One region of the Mesorhizobium sp. B2-1-3 genome, then DNA from elsewhere that is predicted to be linked to it. Evidence: predicted binding sites of a transcription regulator. Region 1 holds the regulator's gene; each other region holds the start of a gene.
The links. The regulator LexA, encoded in region 1, represses DNA repair genes until DNA is damaged. The targets are predictions, from matches to a motif close to TGTTCNNNNTGTGTTCNG.

Region 1 (6,641 bases):
CTTGTAGATGTTGATCGAGGTGGTATCGCAGACCACCGTCTGGCCGGCGGCGGCCCCGATCAGGCGCCCGAGTTGGTCGCCGAGTTCGACCGGCATGTCGAACCAGCCGGCGGTGTTCCAGGCGCGGATGAGATCCTGCGCCCACTCCTGCGTGGCGGCCTTCTGCAGCTCGCCGAACACGGCGGGCGAAGCGGCGCCCAGCGAATTGCCGTCGAGATAGATCACCCCCTGGGGCAAGGTGAAGCGGTCACGCATGGCACGCAGCGGATCCGCGGTGTCCATTGCCTCGATCGCTGCGAGATCGGGAATTTTGCTCATGGTCGCGATGTTCCTCGGTGAGAAGAGCGCCCTGGAAACGGGCCGGCTGTTTTGCCGCCCGGGCAAGGGCTGGCCGCATAGACGCGCAAGAACAGGGTGAACGCCCGGTTCGATCTTTGCTCGATTTCCGCCCGAGGCAGTTCCTCGAGCACCCCAACGATCCGGCGAACCTGGAGATCGCCGATCAAAAGACTGATGTAGATGTCGGCGGCTTCGGCAGGATCGTCACAGGCGATCAGGCCGGCCCGACTTGCGGTTCGAAGCAGGTCGCCAACAAGCGGCATTATGGTATTGCGGCCGAATTGCGCGATCGATTGGCCAAGCGTGCCTGTATCGTTGACGTCGCCGGCCGCGGCGCGATTGAGCGCCACCGCCTTGTCGCCCGTCACGAGGGTCAGCAGGACTGGCCCGAGCAAGTTCAGGGTTTCGAGCGGATCGCGCGCCTGGTGAAGGGCGTCCTCCAGCAGCTTCCTTGCCTCTCCCGCATTGGCTTCGATCAAGGATCGAAACAGGGTCTGCTTGTTGCCGTACCAGTTGTAGAGGGTTTCGTTCGAGGCCGATGCCCGCTTGGCGATAGCAAGCAGGGAGGCGCTCTTGTAGCCGGTTTCCCGGAGCACCGCATAGGCGGCCTCCTCTATCCGTTCGCGTCGCGCGGCCTGCTTCGGCGTGATCATTGGTGTTCCTCTTCGAAAACCGTACATTATTATACGGTTTCGTCAAGCGAACGGGAAGCAAGGAGCGAGCGAACGCAGCCCATAGCGACCAGTGGTGGTGCCTCGTCGTTTTCCGGCAGGAAGTTGGCATTTTGGTTTCGTTTCGTTCACGAGCCGCAGGGGTTTTAATCCGCCCAAACGCACCCCGCACCTGCCGGTCACCCAGCTTGCAGGCTTGTGCCAAGAGTGGAGACCGGTCGGGCCACAGGCCATTAACCAAAATAGTTTCAAAGGGCCCGGGAGCGCATTGACGACGGACCGCGCTGGCAGGATGCTGGCTGCGGGAGGGCATTTCGTTTCCGTCGCCTTAACAAATTCATTAAACTTTAAATGGTTGCGGAACACAACTGGAACAGATAGTGTTTGTTCTGGGTTTGTTTTCTGATTCTGGTTCCAGACCCTTCGTGCAATGCCTTTGGGGGCCGCCATGCTCACGCGCAAGCAACATGAACTCTTGATGTTCATCCATGAACGGCTGAAGGAAAGCGGCATTCCGCCGTCCTTCGACGAGATGAAGGAAGCGCTGGACCTCGCCTCCAAGTCGGGAATTCATCGGCTGATCACGGCGTTGGAGGAGCGCGGCTTCATTCGCCGCCTGCCCAACCGGGCGCGCGCGCTGGAGGTGCTGCGCCTGCCGGACTCGATCGCGCCGGGTCTTAACGCGGCAAAGAAGTTCTCCCCGAGCGTCATCCAGGGCAGCCTCGGACAGGGCAGCAGCCCTAGCCGGCAGATCAAGCCGGCGACGTCTTCGCGTCTGCCCGCTGCCGGCAATGACGACGATGCGGTTTCAGCGGTGTCGATCCCGGTCATGGGTCGCATCGCAGCGGGTGTGCCGATCGACGCCATCCAGCATCAGACGCATTCCATTTCAGTGCCGCCTGACATGATCATGGGCGGCGAACACTATGCGCTGGAGGTCAAGGGCGATTCGATGATCGAGGCCGGCATTTTCGACGGCGACACGGTCATCATCCGCAATGCCGACACCGCAAGTCCCGGCGAGATCATCGTGGCCCTGGTGGACGAGGAGGAAGCAACGCTGAAGCGCTTCCGCCGAAAGGGTGCTTCGATTGCGCTCGAGGCTGCCAATCCGGCCTATGAAACACGTATTTTCGGACCGGACAGGGTCAAGGTGCAAGGCAAGCTGGTCGGCCTGATCAGGCGCTACTGAGCGGGGTCGGCGGTGGGCTTTTCGGGTTTACGGTAAGGCGGCAGTCCCCTTGCCTCGCGTGAGAATTTCCGCTGTTCGTGCCAAGGCCGATATGGCCCGTCGACGGCAAAGCTGACCCGTGCCGGTGCCGTCGCCGATTGCTGGTCGAAGAAGACGGCGGCACTTCCCTTACGAGCGAGCTGCCGCTTGGTGATGACGAGAACCAGCGGATTGTGGCAGGGATCGTAGCCCGCGGGGTCGTTGATGACGATCAGATCCGCATAGGAGCAGGCCCTCCAGGCGTCCTTGCGATCCTCCACCTGCGCGATGATCGCCCCCGAGGGATGCCGGGCCATGCACAGGCCTGTGAAGCAATAGAAAGGCGCTCCCGCCGGAAGTTGCGCGGAATCGAAGATGTCGAACTGTCGGTCTCCGCTGTCGAACAGTTCCGGCGCAACGATGGTTTCGGACTTCAGCGCGCGTTTCCAATTATCGACGGTGAATTCGTTCGGGCGCGCCCGGTTGATCGCGAGCTCACCGCCGCCGATCGGCAGTGCCACCAGGCGGGCATCCTCCGAAATCAGCACGTCCGGCGTGCGCGTGTCCGAGACGGTCAACAGGCCGGCGAGCGCGAAGGGAAGTGCCGCCAGCCGCAGCCATGTCGTGGCCATCGTCGCGATGACCAGGGCGATCGCCACCAGAAGGACGGATTGCTGCGAAATCAACCCGACCGCGTCGACCGGCGAGCGTTGCGAGATCCATCCTGATATGGCGATCATCGCGGTCAGTCCCTTGCCCATCAGATAAAGGGATGGTCCATCGAACCCGAACGGCATCAGCAGCGCACTGGCAACCGCAAGGAACATCACGACCGAAACGATCGGCATGACGGCAAGATTGGCGAACAGGCTGAGCGGCGACACGCGCTGGAAATGCCAGATGGCGAAAAGCGCCGTGGCGCTTCCCGCGATAATCGAGGTCATCGCCAGCCCACCTGTCGCCAGCAGCAATTTTCGCGTCAGGAGGCCAGGCAAGGTCCGTTGCGGCGGCGGGGTCCGCGCTTTGTCGGCTTTGCGATCCGACCAGCCGGCATAGGCGCCGACCAGGGCCGCGGTGGCGGCGAACGACATCTGGAAGCTCGGCCCTACCACCTCGTGCGGCGACACCACGATGACGGCGATCGCCGAAATAGCCAGATTGCGCATGGTGAGTGCCGCCCGATCGAACAGAACGGCGATCAGCATCACCGCCAGCGTGATGAAGCTGCGTTCGGCGGCGACAACGACGCCCGAAATGACGAGGTAGGCGGCGATCGAGAAAAGTGCCGCCGCGGCCGCGTATTTCTTGACCGGCCGGCGGGAGGAAAAATTCGGGAACAGCGCGAAGCCGCCACGCAGCAGACCCATGACCGTGCCGGCGACCAGCGCCATGTGCAGCCCGGAAATTGAGATGATGTGGTAGATGCCGGTGCGTCGCATCGCTTCATTGATCTCGTCGGGAATCCCGGCGCGCACACCCACGATCAGCGCCGCGGCGATCTCGCCCTCGGCACCGCCGATGCTGCCCCTGATATGGTCGGCAATGCTTTCGCGAGCACTCTCGATGGCGGCTGAAAGGGCGGCCCACAGCGGCCTGTCATCGGCTGAGACGATTTTGGGGTTGCCGAGAAAGAAGCCGCTGGCGCCTATGCCGGCGAAGTAGCTGTCGAAGGAAAAGTCGTAGCTGTCCGGCCGCACCGGTCCGGTCGGCGGCAACAGCCTGGCATAGCCGGTCACGAGCGAACCGGCCGTCACTTCAGCCGGCACCTTGCGTGCCGAAAGGCGAACGCGCTCGGGCGCGTAGCGTAGTTTCGGCCGCGCGGTCGATGTCACATCGATGGTCAGCCGGATGCGGCCGGTCTCCATCTGGTCGACCGAAACGACGCGGCCGGTGATTTGCGTGGAGATCTCCGAGCCCAGCATCCGCGTTCCCGCCCGCCACGTCTCGACTTTGCCGGCGAGCATGCCGAGCGCGCACAACAGCGCCGCCATGAAGCACAGATGCGTTTTCGGCCATGAGCGTGAAACGAGCGCGCACAGCGACATCAGGATCGCGACCGCGACAGGCTTGGCAAAGCCCGGCTCCGCCGCCAACGAAAAATACGCAATCGATCCGCATGCCAGGAACACCGGGACGAGCAGGAAGCCTATGCCCCGATCGAGTTCGAGCTCGGACGCTCTGGCCACGCCGTTGCGCAGACGAGGCCATGAAGCACGGCCGAACTCACGGCGCAGACGCACGGCCGCGCCGGCTGCGGGAATGCCGGGCGGCGTGGAAACATCCGCCGGCGGCGACTTGCCCGGCTGCTGTAGGGGCGGCAACGCCAGCGGCAATGAGGCGGGCGCGGGCATGGCAAAAAGAGAGCGTTCGCTGACGCCGGCAACGACGTCCTCGCCTTCCTCCGCGCCCCGGCCCGCTCCAGCCATCGGGTCTGCCCCTTGCGCCCTCGACACCCTATGCTACATGAACGCGCGACACGCGAAAGTGCGTGTGATCCGCACCCCGCTCCAGACGTTTCCCGAGAGTTGTATGTCCGACAAGGTTGTCACCCGTTTTGCCCCCTCGCCCACCGGCTACCTGCACATCGGCGGCGCGCGTACGGCGCTCTTCAACTGGCTCTACGCCAAGCACACCGGCGGTACGATGCTGCTGCGCATCGAGGACACCGACCGCGAGCGCTCCACCGATGCGGCGACAGCAGCCATTCTCGAAGGACTGACTTGGCTCGGCCTCACCTGGGACGGCGACGCCGTCTCGCAGTTCGAGCGCGCGCCGCGCCATCGCGAGGTGGCCGAGGAGCTGGTGCGCATGGGCAAGGCTTACTACAGCTACGAGACCCCTGCCGAGCTTGAGGCAATGCGCGACGCGGCGCGGGTCAAGGGCCTGCCGCCGCGCTATGACGGAAGCTGGCGTGACCGCGACCCTTCGCAGGCGCCTCCTGGCGTCAAGGGCGCGATCCGCATCAAGGCGCCGACCAAAGGCGAGACGGTGGTGCATGACCGTGTCCAGGGCGACGTGCGCTTTCCCAACAAGGATCTGGACGACTTCATCATCCTGCGCTCGGACGGCAATCCGACCTACATGCATGCCGTCGTCGTTGACGACCACGACATGGGCGTCACCCACATCATCCGTGGCGACGACCACCTGACCAATGCCGCCCGCCAGACCGTGATCTACAACGCCATGGGCTGGGATGTGCCTTCAATGTCGCACATACCGCTGATCCACGGCGCCGACGGCGCCAAGCTGTCGAAGCGGCACGGCGCGCTGGGCGTGGAGGCCTACCGCGCCATGGGCTACCTGCCCGAAGCGCTGTTGAACTATCTGGCTCGGCTCGGCTGGAGCCACGGCGACGACGAGATCATGTCGATCCAGGACATGATCGCCTGGTTCGATATCGGCGATGTGAACAAGGGCGCCGCCCGCTTCGATTTCGCCAAGCTGGAGGCGCTAAACGGCGTCCACATGCGCCGCATGGGCGATGCCGAGCTGTTCGACATCTTCATCGCCACCTTGCCCTATCTCGAGGGCGGCCCGGCAATGGCCGCACGCCTCGACGACCGGAACAGGGCACAGTTGCTGGCAGCGTTGCCGGGGCTGAAGGAGCGCGCCAAGACGCTGGTCGAGCTTGTCGATGGCGCCGCCTTCCTGTTTGCCGCGCGGCCACTGCCGATCGACGAGAAGGCAGCCCTGCTGCTCAATGACGATGCGCGCAAGGTCCTGCGTGGCGCTCACGACGCCCTCGAGGCGGTTTCAGGCGACTGGACGGCGGCCTCGACTGAAGCCGCGATCCGCGACTATGCGACGGCCGGCGGCTACAAGCTCGGCGCCGTCGCCCAGCCCTTGCGCGCCGCCTTGACCGGCAAGAGCACCTCGCCCGGCGTCTTCGACGTTCTAGCCGTGCTTGGTCGCGAGGAGAGCCTGGCGCGCATCGCGGATCAAATCGATTAGGAGCAATCTGGCCCAAGAAGATTGGCATTGAAAGGCGCGTTTCGCAGTGCAACATTGAGCCTTGGCCCAATCTGGCACGCACTTCCTAAAATGCGGTCGCGAATACGCGCATTCGGTGACTTCGACGTGTCGCTTTGCAGAATTTGCCTTTGCCGGCATGAGGAAACAAGAAGGAGTTTGCAATGACCGAAGCTGCGACAAGACGGGAACTGGGCGGCAAGACCCAGGAAGCCACGGCAAAGCTGGAATTCGCCGGCAAGACGCACGAATTCAAGGTGCGAAGTGGTTCGGTCGGGCCTGACGTCATCGACATCGCCACGCTGTACAGCACCACCGGCGCCTTTACCTACGATCCCGGCTTCACTTCGACGGCAAGCTGCGAGTCCGAGATCACGTTCATCGATGGCGACGCCGGCATTCTCCTGCATCGCGGATATCCGATCGATCAGTTGGCCGAACATGGCGAC
Region 2 (6,641 bases), on a different contig from region 1:
AAGCCGTCGACGACGGTCGTGGCTTTCAAGATCGCGATGCGATTGCCCGCGCCCTGCAGATGCGCGTTGACGGCATCGCGCACCTTGTCGTCCGGCCAGGCCTTGGCCAGGTCGACATGCGCCACCTGGGCCGTCGCATGCACGCCCGCATCGGTACGGCCGGCAGCGCGCAAGCGGACCTGTTGGCCGCAGAATTTTTCGATCGCCTGCTCGATCGCCTGCTGCACCGAAGGCTGGTCCGCCTGGTGCTGCCAGCCGGCAAACAGGCTGCCGTCATATTCGATGTCGAGGCGAAAACGCGGCATGCCGGGCGGCTATACGCACTCGCCTAGGCGGCGAGTGCGGTGAAGGCCGAGGCGTAGACCAGCCGGCCGGTTCCGGGAGCGTCGCCCCAGGCCAGCGCCTGCAGCGCCTCGCCCTGGTATTCGCTCTCGAATCCTTCGGCGCGCGCGTGGCTGTAGCCGAAACGGCTGTAGTAGGTGGGATCGCCCAGCACCACGGCCAGCATCTCGCCGGCGTCGCGCAGGCGGATGTGAGCCTCGCGGATCAGCGCGCCGCCAATGCCGGTGCCGTGAAAGGAGGGCTCCACCGCCAGCGGCGCCAGTGCCACCGCCGGGAAATCCTTGCCGCCGGTGCGGGCGAAAAGCCGCGAAAACAGGATGTGGCCAACCACTTGCCCGTCTTCTTCCGCCACCAGTTCGACAACGGCGTCGCCGCCGGAAACCAGCGCGTCAACCAGCCCGGCCTCCGCCTGCTGGCCGAAAGCGTGTTCCTCGACGAGGCGGATGGCCTCGCGATCCCGCGGCGTCGCCGCGCGTATCGACATCATGCTCATGACAATTTCATTCCTTTTTCGATCTTGGTCCCGCGCAGGAATTCTTGCGCGGCGGCGGGCCTTCCGCCCGCCCGTTGAACTTCGACCAGCCGGATCGCGCCCGCTCCGCAGGCGACCGTCAGGCGGTCGTCGAGAATTCCTCCCGGTTCGCCCATGCCTTGCGCAAGCGTCGAGCGAAGCAGTTTCAGCCGTTCCACCCGGCCACCAATTTCAACCTCGCACCAGGCGCCGGGGAAGGGCGACAGGCCGCGAATGTTATTGTGGACTTCGGCCGCGGGTCGCGTCCAATCCACGTGCGTATCGGATTTATCGATCTTTTTGGCGTAGGTCACCCCCTCAACCGCTTGGGCGGTGAACGCCAGGCTATTCCTTTCCAGCCGCGCCAGCGCTTCCACGATCAGTGCGGCGCTGACGCTCATCAATCGATCATGCAGATCGCCGGCGGTCATATCGGGTTCGATGACGCATTTTTCAACCAGCCCCACCGGGCCGGTGTCGAGGCCTTCTTCCATGCGCATGACCATCATGCCGGTTTCGCTGTCGCCCGCCATAATCGCCCGTTGGATGGGCGCCGCACCGCGCCACCGCGGCAACAGCGAGGCATGGCCGTTGATGCAGCCCAGTCGCGGCGCCTCAAGCACCGCCCTGGGCAGCAGCAGGCCGTAAGCCACGACCACGCCGATATCGGCTTGCAGCGCGCGAAAAGCTGCCTGTTCGGCCTCGCCCTTGAGCGACGTCGGCGTGCGCGTCTCGATGCCCAGCCGTTCCGCCTCGCGCTGTACCGGCGACGGCGTCAGCTCAAGGCCGCGCCGGCCGGCGGCTCGCGGCGGCTGCGTGTAGACGGCCGCGACCTCATGTCCGGCATCGGCAATTGCGCGCAATGTCGGCACCGAAAACTCCGGCGTCCCCATGAAAATGACGCGAAGGGGCATTGTCCCCTATCCCACCAGCTTGCCCGGAGCCTTGTCCTTGGCCAGCTTCTTGAACTTCTTCACCACCATGTCGCGCTTCAGCTTCGAAATGTGGTCGATGAACAGCACGCCGTTGAGATGGTCGATCTCATGCTGCAGGCAGGTCGCCATCAGCCCCTCGGCCTCCATTTCCTGCAGCTTGCCATCGCGGTCGAGATACTTGACCCGCACGGAAGCCGGGCGTTCGACCTCGGCATAATAGTCGGGAATCGACAGGCAACCTTCCTCGTAGACGGAGCGCTGGTCGGCGCTTTCCAGGATTTCGGGATTGATGAAGACATGCGGCGCCGGCGTCTCGTCCTCCTTGGCGAGGTCGATCACCAGCATGCGCAGCGGCTCGCCGATCTGGATCGCGGCCAGCCCGATGCCGGGCGCGTCATACATGGTCGCCAGCATGTCGTCGGCCAGTTTGCGCAAGGGCGCGTCGACGCGCTCCACCGGCTTGGAAACCTGGCGCAGGATGGGGTCGGGAAGGATGATGAGCGGCTTGATCGGCATGGCGTCTCACCTAAGACCTTGAATAAAGGGCGTCAACCGGTACGCCGGGGGATCGTTCACGTTTTGATCTGTGCTGGCCGGCCGAATCGTCTATGCTGTGTGCATGAACGACCTGACATCCATCCTTTCGGAACCTGTCGCCCGGCTTGGCGCGACCACGATCACGCTCGGCCATGCGCTGGCGTTCGGGGCCTTTGTGTTTCTTGGCCTGTTCGTTGCGCTTGTCGTCGCGCTGTGGCGCTCGGCCAAGGCGCGCGCCGTGGCCGCTGCCGAAGCCGCCGACCATGCCCGCGACGCCGAGGCGCGGATGGCCGGCATATTGCAAAGCCAAGCCGAGATGCAGGGCCGCATGGGCGCCATCGCGGAAGTCTTCGGCGCGCGGCAGGCGGAACTGACGCAATCGATCGGCCAGCGCCTCGATGCCATGACCGGCCGCCTCGGCCAGACCATGACCGAGCAAACCAAATCCACTCATGAGAGCCTGGCCAAATTGCAGGAGCGGCTGGCCGTCATCGACACCGCGCAAGGCAACATCCAGTCGCTCGCCGGCCAGGTCGTGCAATTGCAGGCGATCCTCTCCAACAAGCAGACGCGCGGCGCCTTCGGCCAGTCGCGCATGGAAGCGATCGTCGCCGACGGTCTGCCGCACGGCGCCTACGAGTTCCAGGCGACCTTGTCCAACGGCAGCCGTCCCGATTGCCTGGTGAAGATGCCCAACGGCGCGCCGGCGCTTGCCGTCGACGCCAAGTTTCCGCTGGAAGCCTGGAACGCCATCCGCGCCGCCGAAGGCGCCGAACAGCAGAAGGTCGCGTCGCAGGCCTTCCGCCGCGACATCGAGGTGCATGTCCGCGATATCGCGGATAAATATCTGATCCAGGGCGAGACGCAGGATACCGCCTTCATGTTCGTGCCGTCGGAATCGGTGTTTGCCGAGATCCACGAAAATTTCGAGGCGGTGGTGCAGAAGGCGCACCGCGCCCGCGTCGTCATCGTCTCGCCGTCGCTCCTGATGCTGTCGATCCAGGTCATCCAGGCGATCCTGAAGGATGCCCGTATGCGCGAGCAGGCACACCTGATCCAGGGCGAGGTGATCCGGCTGATGGAGGATGTTTCGCGCGTCGACGAGCGGGTGCGCAAATTGCAGGGCCATTTTGCCCAGTCGGCCAAGGATATAGACGACATCCTCGTCTCGACGTCGAAGGTGACCAAACGCGGCCAGAAGATCGAAGCTCTGGACTTTGGGGCGCAGCCCGGAGGCGATGCCGACCCTGACATGGCGTCACCAGCCCCTGCGAAGCCGGAACCCGGCCCGCGCGTTGTCGATTCCCCACGCGTTGCCGATTCAAAGACCGGCCAGCTCAGGCTGAGGGTCGTCGAAGGCGACGAATGAGGCGCCGCACCGGACGGCGCTACTGCTCCTCCACTGTGGTCATGCCGTGAAATTCAGGTAGCCAGTGAAGCGCCGAGCGGTGCCATTTTTGCAGTGTCGGAATCAAATCCTGGCGTTGCCGCGCGGTTCCCACTCGAATGCCGTAGACCTTTGGGCCATCTCCGACCGACGTGGCGTAAAGGTGCGAACCGCAGTCGGCGCAAAAGGCCTGGACGCGCTTGGCGCCGCTTGCCACGGTCTTGATGTAGACCTTCGGTGTACCCTTTGTGATCCGGTAGTGATCTTCAGGCGCCGGAACGGTGACGCGAAAGGCCGTACCGGTCAACTGTTGGCAATCGGTACAATGGCAGATCGAGGTCTTTTCCGGTTCGACCTCCGCCTCATAGGTGATGGCACCACAATGACAGCCGCCGTCGATCTTCATAATCAGTCCTCCAAAACTCGATCGGCTGATTTTAGCGGCGCAGCGTCGCAAGGCAACGACGCGACGCTGGTCCAAGACATAATCCCGAGGAGTGGAATGTGGTTTCGAGACCTGCTCAAAACTCTACTCGGATGCCGATTCGATCAGCTTGCGCCGCTGTTCCCAGGTGCCTGTCGTCTGCGGCTTGACGAACAGCCGGGTGATCTCGGGCATTTCCTTCCTTAGCCGCGCTTCGAGGCGCTCGACGCAGGCTTCGATTTCCGGCGCGGACAGATGGTCCTCGAATTCGATGCTCAGGCCGGCAACGATTTCTTCCGGCCCCAGGTGGACGGTCAGGACGCCGTTCGCCCGCTGCACCGCCGGATCCTGCTGCGCGATCGCCAGCACTTCTTTCTGCACCGCGGGCGAAGCAGGCTCGCCGATGAGCAGCCCCTTGCTCTCGCGCGCCAGGAAGGCCGCGGTCGCACCCAGGATCAGCGCAATGCCGATCGAGGCGGCGCCGTCCAGTTCCGGCATCTCGAAAATCTCCGCCGCCAATATGCCGGCAAAGGCGACGATCAGGCCGAGAAGCGCGGCACTGTCCTCGAACAGCACTGTGTAGACGCTTGGATCCTTGCTCGATTGCACGGCCTGCAGCCAGCCCTGCTGGCCCTTCTGCCGGCGGAATTCCCTCAGCGCCACCAGCCATGAGCTGCCCTCGAACAGAAACGACAGGCCGAGCACGATGTAATTGACCCTGACATTGGCGGCCGGTTCGGGCGCAATGATGTGCGTCACGCCTTCGTAGAACGATACGCCGGCGCCGAGCGCGAAGACGAGAAGCGCCACGATGAAGCTCCAGAAGTAGAGCTCGCGGCCATGGCCGAGCGGATGCGCGCGGGTGGCCGGGCGTGCGGCGCGATGCATGCCATAAAGCAGCAGGCTGCCATTGCCGGTATCGACCAGCGAATGCACGCCTTCCGAAAACATCGCCGAACTGCCGGTGAAGAAGGCTGCGACGAATTTGGTCAGCGCGATCGCGAGATTGCCGGCGAGCGCCGCGTAGATGACCGTTCGAGAGCCGCCATGCCCCGCCATTGCTTCCCTGTCGTCCTGTCCGACACGCGAAGTCTAGAGCAATTGCAGGAAAAGTGGGAGCCGATTTCCTTGAGATCATGCTGCGGGCCCGCCGAAATTCCGCGGCCATCGCGACGCACCAACACCCCGTCCGTTCAAGTCGCTGCGCGCCGGTTCGGATTCATAAGGCCGCCGAAACAGGTTGCCGGTTTTCGCGGCCGTGACCGCGAACGGCCCTTGCCTAGAGGCATTTCTCTTGTTTCACTTCACTTCCCGCAACTGGAGGAACGAATCATGGCAAAAGGTGCGATGAAGGCAGGCAAGGAGGCCCGCAAGCCAAAGAAGGACGCCAAGAAGCCGGCCGCTGCTCCCACGCTCAAGGCGCCGCCGGTCAAGGCAACGAGGCTCAAGGAAAAATAGTCGCGTGCCTCGGATGGAGTTCGCCGGCGGCGTTCGGAACACCGCCGGCAGTTTGTTGATCGGGCGTTAAGACACCCTATATCTGGTGCGGGGACGACCCCACATCTCCTGAAATCCGGTCGGGACGACCCGCCCACTGTCTGATAGGGCATCGGCTGCCGCGGTGCTCGGTCGATCGCGCATTGCATCGTCTTGAAACGGACATTGGTGCGATGCTTGGATGGAGCGTTCCCCATGTCATGGATTTTTCTGTTTTTCGCCGGCCTGTTCGAGATCGGCTGGGCAATCGGCCTCAAATACACCGACGGATTCACCCGGCTCGTCCCGACCGTGCTCACGGTCGCCTCGATGATCGTCAGTCTCTCGCTGCTTGGACTGGCGCTGAAAGCGCTGCCCGTCGGCACCGCCTATGCGGTGTGGACCGGCATCGGCACGGTCGGCACGGCGCTGCTCGGTATCTGGCTGCTCGGCGAGCCGGCGACCGTGATCAGGCTCGCCTGCATAGCACTCATCGTCTGTGGCATTATGGGGCTGAAATTCGCGGCGTAAAGCAATCCAGGAAAGGTGCGAAGCGGTTTTCCGTCCGGAATTGCGTCGAAGCAAACAGAGCAATTTCGCGAAAGTCGTATCACGAACGGCGTCGGCAATCGCATGAATTGGCGCGCGGACAAACGCATGCAGGGCCGCTTCGCAGCGACCCTGATCCTCGAAGCAGATTGCTCCGGCGGTCTGAGGCTAGCGGCCGGTAAAGCCTGGCGGTGTCCTGCCGGTGCGCGCCTTGCGCGCCGCATAGCGCGCGTCGCGCTTCGCCTTGCGCTCGGCCTCGTCGGCCAGCAGACGCGCGATACGCTCGGCCTCTTCGGCTTCCCGAATCCTGGCTTCCGCCTGCGCCGCCTCTTCGGCCGCGATCCGCGCGGCTTCGGCTGCGGCCTCGCGCTCGGCCTTCTCGATTGCCTCGCGTGCCAGCCTTTCCTGCTTCAGCCTCGCCTTCTCGGCCTCGCGTATCTCACGCGCCGCAAGGATAGCCTTGCGTTCGGCCTGTCGCGC
Region 3 (6,641 bases), on a different contig from region 1:
CCTCGATGCGCCTCGTCACCGATTGCGGCACGCCCGAGGGATAGCGCCTGGCCGCCCCCTCCCGCGCCAACCTTTCCAGCTCCGCCTGCGGGCCGAGCCCTGATTGCGTCGGCTCGTCGGGGTAATTGTACTGAAGGTCGCTGAGCGAGAAGGTCAGCTCCTGCGCGAAGCGCAGCGTTTCGGCCAGTGCCTCCGGGTGCCTGCGGAACAGGCGCGCCATCTCCAGCGGCGGCTTCAGATGGCGCTCGGCATTCGCCGTGAGTTCCAGCCCGACCTCCGAAACGGGAATGTTGAGGCGAATCGCGGTCAGCACGTCCTGCAGCGGGCGCCGCTCGGCCGTGTGGTAGAGGACGTCGTTGGTCGCCATCAAGGGCAGGCCGGCCAGCTCCGCCATCGCCGCCGCCTGCTCGATCCTGAAGCGGTCGTTTCCCGCATAATCGGGCGAAACGCCAAGCCGCAGGTTTTTACCGAAACGGTCCTTGAGCTCGCCAAGCAGGGCTAGTGTGCCCTCGGCCCCCGCCGCCAGGTCGGGCAGGACCGACAGCGACATCAGATCCCCCCATTCGAGAAGGTCGTCGCGCCGCAGAAGGGTCGCGCCCTTTTCGTTCTCCTCGCGCAGATTGGCTTGCGTGAGCATGCGGCACAGATGCCCCCAGCCCTTGCGGTTCCGCGGATAGGCGAGAATATCAGGCGTGTCGTCGCAAAAAACCAGCCGGCTGCCGGGGTGGTAGGCAAGCGTCTCGACCTTGGCCTGCTGCCAGGCGCGCACCACGCCCGCCACCGTGTTGCGGTCGGCGAGCCCGATCGCGGAGAACCCCATGAGCTTGGCCGCGACCACCAGCTCCTCCGGCTTGGAGGCGCCGCGCAGGAACGAGAAATTCGACTGGATGCCGAATTCCGCATAGGGAATGGCGGTCAGCGCGTTCATGCGAAGACCCCGTGCAGGAACCAGCGCGGCGGGATTTCAGAGCCGCCATAGAGACCTTGCCGGTAGAGCCAGTAGCGGCGGCCGTCGGCATCCTCGATGCGGAAATAGTCGCGTGTCGACGCCGCTTCGTCGCTCGAAAATTCACGCCACCATTCCGGCGCGATGCGTTCAGGGCCTTCGGCGCGGGCGACCCTGTAGAGCGCGCGCCGCCAGCGGAAATTCAGCGGCGGTCCCTCGGGCATTTCGGTGGCCGGCACCTCAATCGGCTCGGGCGAGCGGAAAAGCCGGATCGGCCGCTCCGGCGGGAAGATGGTCATCGGCGCCTGCATCCTGTCCGGTTTCTTCGGCGGCGTGATGCGGCGCGGGGTTTCCGTGAAGGGGATGGTGGCGACGGCACGCTCGGGCAGATGGCTTTCCACGGCGACCGGCTTGAGAACCGCGCCCTCGCCGAGCCGGGCGCGGATGCGGTCGGCGAACAGCGCGATATCGGCGCCGTCGTCGGTCGTTTCGCCTGTCAGGTCGGCCTGCGGCATGTCGAAGGCCGCCGCCGCCAGCACCGAAAGCCGCACCAGGTCGAAGCCATAGCCGGCATCGATATGCTGCTCGAGGGCGGCCAGCCGCTCATGGAACAATTTCTGGATCAGCCGGGGTTCGCGCATCGGTCGCGACGTGCCGAGCGCGATGCGGCTGACGGCGCCGTCGACGCGGAACAAGAGCAGCGCCAGGCTTCTCGCGCCTTCGCCGCGCCGCTCGAGGTCGATCTTCAGGGTCGTCGCCAGCATGCCCACCAGCCGTTCTATGTCCTCTGTCAGCGTGACGGGCTCGGCCAAATGGCGTTCGACCGAAAGCGGCGCGACGGGCAGGCGCGGCGACACCGCCTCGTCGAGACGGCCGAGCGCCTGGTCGAGGCGCAAGAGCAGGGAGGCACCGAAGCGGCGGGCGAGCGGCGCGCGCGGCGCGGCCATCACCGCGCCCGCCGTGCGCAGGCCAACACTTTCCAGGCTGGCGCGGGTTTCCGGCGCGATGCGTAGCGCCGCCAGCGGCAAGGGCGCCAGGAGCGCTTCCTCCTCGCCGCCGGCAACGATGCGGTCGCCGCAGAACCGCGCCGCCGCCCAGGCGGCGCCGGGTGTCGCGGCAAGGCCGGCACGGACGTCGAAGCCCTGATGGAAGAAGCGCGACAGGATCTCGTCCAGCATGGCGCGTTCGCCGCCGAAAAGATGGGTGCAGCCGGTGACGTCGAGGAACAGGCCGTCGGTCCCGTCGAGCGCCACCAGCGGGGTATAGCGGTCGCACCAGTCCGCAAGGCCTTCGAGCAGGCGCCGGTCGGCTTCGGCATCGGCCTCCATTATGTCGATCGACGGATGCATGGCGCGCGCATCGGCGATGCCCATGCCGGGCTTCAGATGCAGCGCCTCAGCCCGCTCGTCGAGGGCTAAGATGCGCTGCGCGTTGCTGTCGCGATGGCTGATCACCAGCGGCCGGTGATCCGATGGCCGGGAACGCCAGGACCGCCCCAGGCGCTGCCGCAGGATCCGTTCGGCCGCGAGATAGGGAAACCACAGGGACAGGATTCTTTGCTCGTTCTTCCCCAATCCGTCTTTCATCGAATATGCGTTCATCGGGGTTCCACTCCAATATGAATTGTCCTGGCAGGGCCGTGCGGCTCTTGCCGATGCTGATGGTGAAGGCGGGGCGGCCGATCGAGCCGGCAAGCGGCCCGGCGACCGTGTCGCGCGGCCCTGCCGGCGCCGGCGAGACGATGAGGCGGACGGGCGCCGCCGTGGGTTCGGGTTCGGCCGCCTGCCGCAGCAGGAAGACCGGCCGGCCGGCGCTCTGCGCGCGGGCGTGCAGCCGGCGCGTCGCGGTCAGGTCCAGCCGCTGCGGATTGCCGCGGACTTCAAGGATGACGGCGGCGAGCGCCTTCATGCGGGCCGCCTCCTCGGCGACCCACAGCGCATCGGCGAGCCTTGGCGCCTCGGAAAACAGCAATTGCTCCGGCTCGATGCCGAAGGCGGCGTGAAGGCCCCGGGCATAGGGAAAACCCGCTTCGCGAAAAACCTCCTGGGTGCCGATCCACAGCACCGGCAATCGCGGCCCTTGCTTGAGAACCAGGCTGGGCTTGAGAATCAGGCTGGGCTTGAGGATCAGGCTGGCGAGCGACAGGGCGAAGCCGGCGACCGCTCCGGCATCGCGGGTCTCGATGCCATGGATTTCGCTCAAGGCCGCTTTCGGCAGGCCGCCGCCCAAATCGCCGCCCCAATCGCCACCGAGGGCGGCATCGAGCCGGCCGATGCCGGTGCGCAGGAAAGCATCCGGCCTGGCTACGGCGATGCCGCGCCGGACCACGGTGCGGTCCGCGGCGGCCATGCCGGCGTCGGAAACCGCGCCGGCCGGCGCCTGCAGGCGCTCGGGCAGCGTTCCCTCGATCTTCGCGATCTGGCGGCGCAGGGCAAAAACAGTCTCCCGCGCCACGGCGCTCATCGCCATGACGGTCAGTGTCCACTCACAATTGTTCCTGTTATGTTCTTAATAGATTCCAGAGGCGACCCAAAGAGTCAAGCAGACTCATGGGGGAATTTATTCCTCTCCGATAAGAGGGCCAACATTGGTCGGACAGCCGGCCGCGCCTCAAGCCATGCGAAACGGCTCCCGGTGCCGTAAGCAATCCTGGGGTTGGCCGCCGCGTCATTTGCCGATTGTGGCCCAAAAGCCTATATGCCGGGATCAAAGGACAAAGCATGGCCCGCATCTACAAGACCCGCGTTTGGCACGACCAGCTTTCGCCGTCGATGGACGAGATCGAGTTCCTGGCGCTGGAGGCATACGCCCATCTGCCCGAGGATTTTCGCAAGCTGACCGGCGAGATCGTCATCCAGATCGCCGAATTCCCGACCGACGAGATCATGGACGACCTGTCGCTGGAAACGCCCTTCGACCTGCTCGGCCTGTTCGAGGGACGCGGCATCGCCGAGCGCTGGAACCCGCAGACCGGCGAAGGCCCGAACCGCATCACGCTCTATCGCCGCGCCATCCTCGACTACTGGGCCGAGAACGAGGAGACTTTGGGCGACATCGTCACCCATGTGCTGATCCACGAGATCGGCCACCATTTCGGCCTCTCGGACGACGATATGGAGAAGATCGAAGAGGCAGCCGAGTGACCGGTTCTACGTCAGGCCGTCATTTCACAATGAGTGTGACGAAATGTTTTAATACGTTCTGCACAGTCTGCTCCCCGGTATGTCCTGCCACTGCCCATTGCGCAAAATGTCCATCAATGTACATGCGTGCGAGCCCGTAGACGAGCGCCCTCGCGGCTATCTGGGTCTCTGCCATGTCGTCCGACCGGAGCATGTTTCGCCGCTGTGCTTCTGCCATTGACGCTTCCATCAGCGAACGCACCGCTTCATTATCGTGACGCAGCGACTCCGAAGCATCCCAATCAATAAGATTGCGTGTCGAGATGATCTGGAAGTGGGTGGGGTTTCGAATTGCCCAGCGCAAATAGGCGATTCCAACAGCGGCAAAGCGTTCGATCGGATCGTCCGTCGCAACCTTCTCGACCGCATTCGTGATCTCCGAGCGGAATCGGCTCATTGCCTGCTCCGCGACAGCCGTCATCAACGCGGTCTTGTTGCTGAAGTGACGGAATGGCGCGCCGGGGGAAACCCCGGCACGTTTTGCGGCTTCGCGCACGCTCACATTGTCGGGGCCGCCTTCCTCGACCAGTTGAACCGCGGCATCGATCAGGACCTCCCGCAAATTGCCATGGTGGTAACCAGTGCGATGAGGCGCCTTGGCTTTTGCCATCTCTTTCCCTTCGTTCCGTGGAGCAGCTCCCCGCCTCTGTAGCATGATTCCGCGATTTATGTAATCGCCGTTTACAATCCCGGCCAGAGGATGTAAGCAGTGATTACTGATGGGATCGGAACAGGCCTACGGTCTTCGCGGCTCCCGAACTCCCAGCTGAGGAGACGAACATGCTCGCCAGAACAGCCCCACCCCGCCCGCAATCGGTCATTTCGCATCAGAGTCCAGCCGAAGAACTTCAGCAGGAGAATTTCGCGATTGTTCGGTCGAGCGCGACTGTGCCCAGCCTCACGCTTTATCGGCTTGCCGCCGTCGCCGGGATGGGAAGCGCGCTTATTCTTCTGGTCAACGCGGCTAAACGCAGCTTGCTCATCGCGACCACTGATCTGACGCAACTTCTCGCGCCCGTCGCCGAGATATTGGCGCTTGGCCTCGTCGTGGGCCTGTTTCTTGCGTTTGGCCGGCGCGCGGGGCTGTTCGGCACTATCGCGTTTGTCATCAACTTCGTTGCGTTGGCAAGTTTGGTAGGCGTGGAAGCAGTGATCAATCTGGTATTTTCGAAGCTTCCGCTCACCACCATCGTCGAGCTGCGAGCCGGACCGCTCGGTCTGGCTCTGGTCGCCAGTTCGGTTCTTTTTCTGGTTGGAACGCTCGCGTTTGTAATCTCTCTCGCCGTTGCAAGAGGCGTGCCGCGCATTCCTCTCGCTCTTTATCTCATTGGCGCGGTGCCGATCGCGCTTCGTGCGTTCGTTCCGGAGCTGGCTCTTGACCTGGGCTTGGCGATGCTTGCGGCATCGATCGCCTGGCTGGCGGCGTGGCTGTGGATGCGAGGGGCTACCAATCGCTGAGCTTGGTGTCCGGCCCGTATTCCTGGCCCTCGACATCCTTCACCACGGCCTGGCCGCAGCGCATGGTCTTGGTCTTTTTGTCGTAGGCGTAGGTGGGCGAGCCGAACAGGTGCCAGCCCTTGTTCAGCGCCGCCGTCACCTTGTGACAGAAGCTGGCGTCGTCCGGAGCGGTGAGAAAGCGGTAGAGTTTCATCATTCAATTCCTGTCGTCAGTCCATCGCCCGCGATCGGCAATCCAACACGGCACATCATGCGCCGACGGCCGTCGCCTTCGCCAGCAGTTTTTCGGCCTGCGCAAGGTGCAGCCGTTCGACCATCCTTCCCTCCAGCGCAATCACGTTCTTGCCGGCATTTTCCGGAAGCGCAAAGGCCTGCTTCACCGCGCGGGCCTTGGCCACCGCCTCCGCCGACGGCGCAAAGGCGCGGTTCGCCGCCTCGATCTGGGCGGGATGGATGAGCGTCTTGCCGTCGAAGCCCATGGCGGCCGCTTCCGTGCATTCGCGGCTGAAAGCATCGAGCGCGCGAAAATCGTTGAAGACGCCGTCGACGATATCGAGATCGCCGGCACGCGCCGCCAGCACCATCTGCATCAGCCACGGCAGGAGATAACGCCGGTCCGACGTCGCCATAACGCCGGTGTCCTTGGTCAGGTCATTCGTTCCGGCAACGAAACAAACAAGCCGCGAGGCAGGATCGCGGCCAAGTTCGGCGATGGCGCCGACATTGAGCACAGCCTTCGGCGTCTCGATCATCGCCCATAGTTTCACGCTGTCGGGGGCGGAATTGTCGTCGAGCACGTCACCCGCCTCGAGCACGTCGCGGGGCGTGTCGACCTTGGCCAGCAGGATGCCGTCCGGCTCCGCCTTGGCCGCCGCCAGCAGGTCGGCGCCGCCCCATTCGCTCGAGAGCGCATTGATGCGCACCACCATCTCGCAGCGCCGGCCACTATGGTTGGTATCAGGACGATTGCTGAAGATGCCGGCCAGTTTTTCGCGCGCCGCGACCTTCTCGGCCGGGGCGACGGCATCCTCCAGGTCGATGATGACGGTATCGCA

Region 2: the regulator LexA is predicted to act here: its motif matches at 2,358-2,375, upstream of FJ973_RS00960 (DNA recombination protein RmuC).
Region 3: the regulator LexA is predicted to act here: its motif matches at 3,439-3,456, upstream of FJ973_RS02330 (metallopeptidase family protein).

The regions. Positions count from the first base shown of each region.
Region 1 covers NZ_VFWL01000011.1:17,380-24,020, reverse strand. The annotation lists gene kynU (kynureninase) at 1-318, opposite strand, end outside; gene FJ973_RS18830 (TetR/AcrR family transcriptional regulator C-terminal domain-containing protein) at 315-992, opposite strand; gene lexA (transcriptional repressor LexA) at 1,459-2,202, shown strand; gene FJ973_RS18820 (ComEC/Rec2 family competence protein) at 2,196-4,646, opposite strand; gene gltX (glutamate--tRNA ligase) at 4,750-6,174, shown strand; gene gltA (citrate synthase) at 6,357-6,641, shown strand, end outside.
Region 2 covers NZ_VFWL01000001.1:182,485-189,125, reverse strand. The annotation lists gene truA (tRNA pseudouridine(38-40) synthase TruA) at 1-305, opposite strand, end outside; gene FJ973_RS00975 (N-acetyltransferase) at 329-835, opposite strand; gene fmt (methionyl-tRNA formyltransferase) at 832-1,767, opposite strand; gene def (peptide deformylase) at 1,774-2,304, opposite strand; gene FJ973_RS00960 (DNA recombination protein RmuC) at 2,408-3,694, shown strand; gene FJ973_RS00955 (GFA family protein) at 3,714-4,118, opposite strand; gene FJ973_RS00950 (cation diffusion facilitator family transporter) at 4,242-5,195, opposite strand; gene FJ973_RS31560 (hypothetical protein) at 5,469-5,594, shown strand; gene sugE (quaternary ammonium compound efflux SMR transporter SugE) at 5,829-6,143, shown strand; gene FJ973_RS00935 (DUF6481 family protein) at 6,330-6,641, opposite strand, start outside.
Region 3 covers NZ_VFWL01000001.1:445,805-452,445, reverse strand. The annotation lists gene FJ973_RS02345 (error-prone DNA polymerase) at 1-928, opposite strand, end outside; gene FJ973_RS02340 (DUF6504 family protein) at 925-2,400, opposite strand; gene FJ973_RS31190 (hypothetical protein) at 2,342-3,415, opposite strand; gene FJ973_RS02330 (metallopeptidase family protein) at 3,667-4,089, shown strand; gene FJ973_RS02325 (TetR/AcrR family transcriptional regulator) at 4,109-4,738, opposite strand; gene FJ973_RS02320 (hypothetical protein) at 4,909-5,586, shown strand; gene FJ973_RS02315 (DUF1737 domain-containing protein) at 5,573-5,779, opposite strand; gene FJ973_RS02310 (CoA ester lyase) at 5,835-6,641, opposite strand, start outside.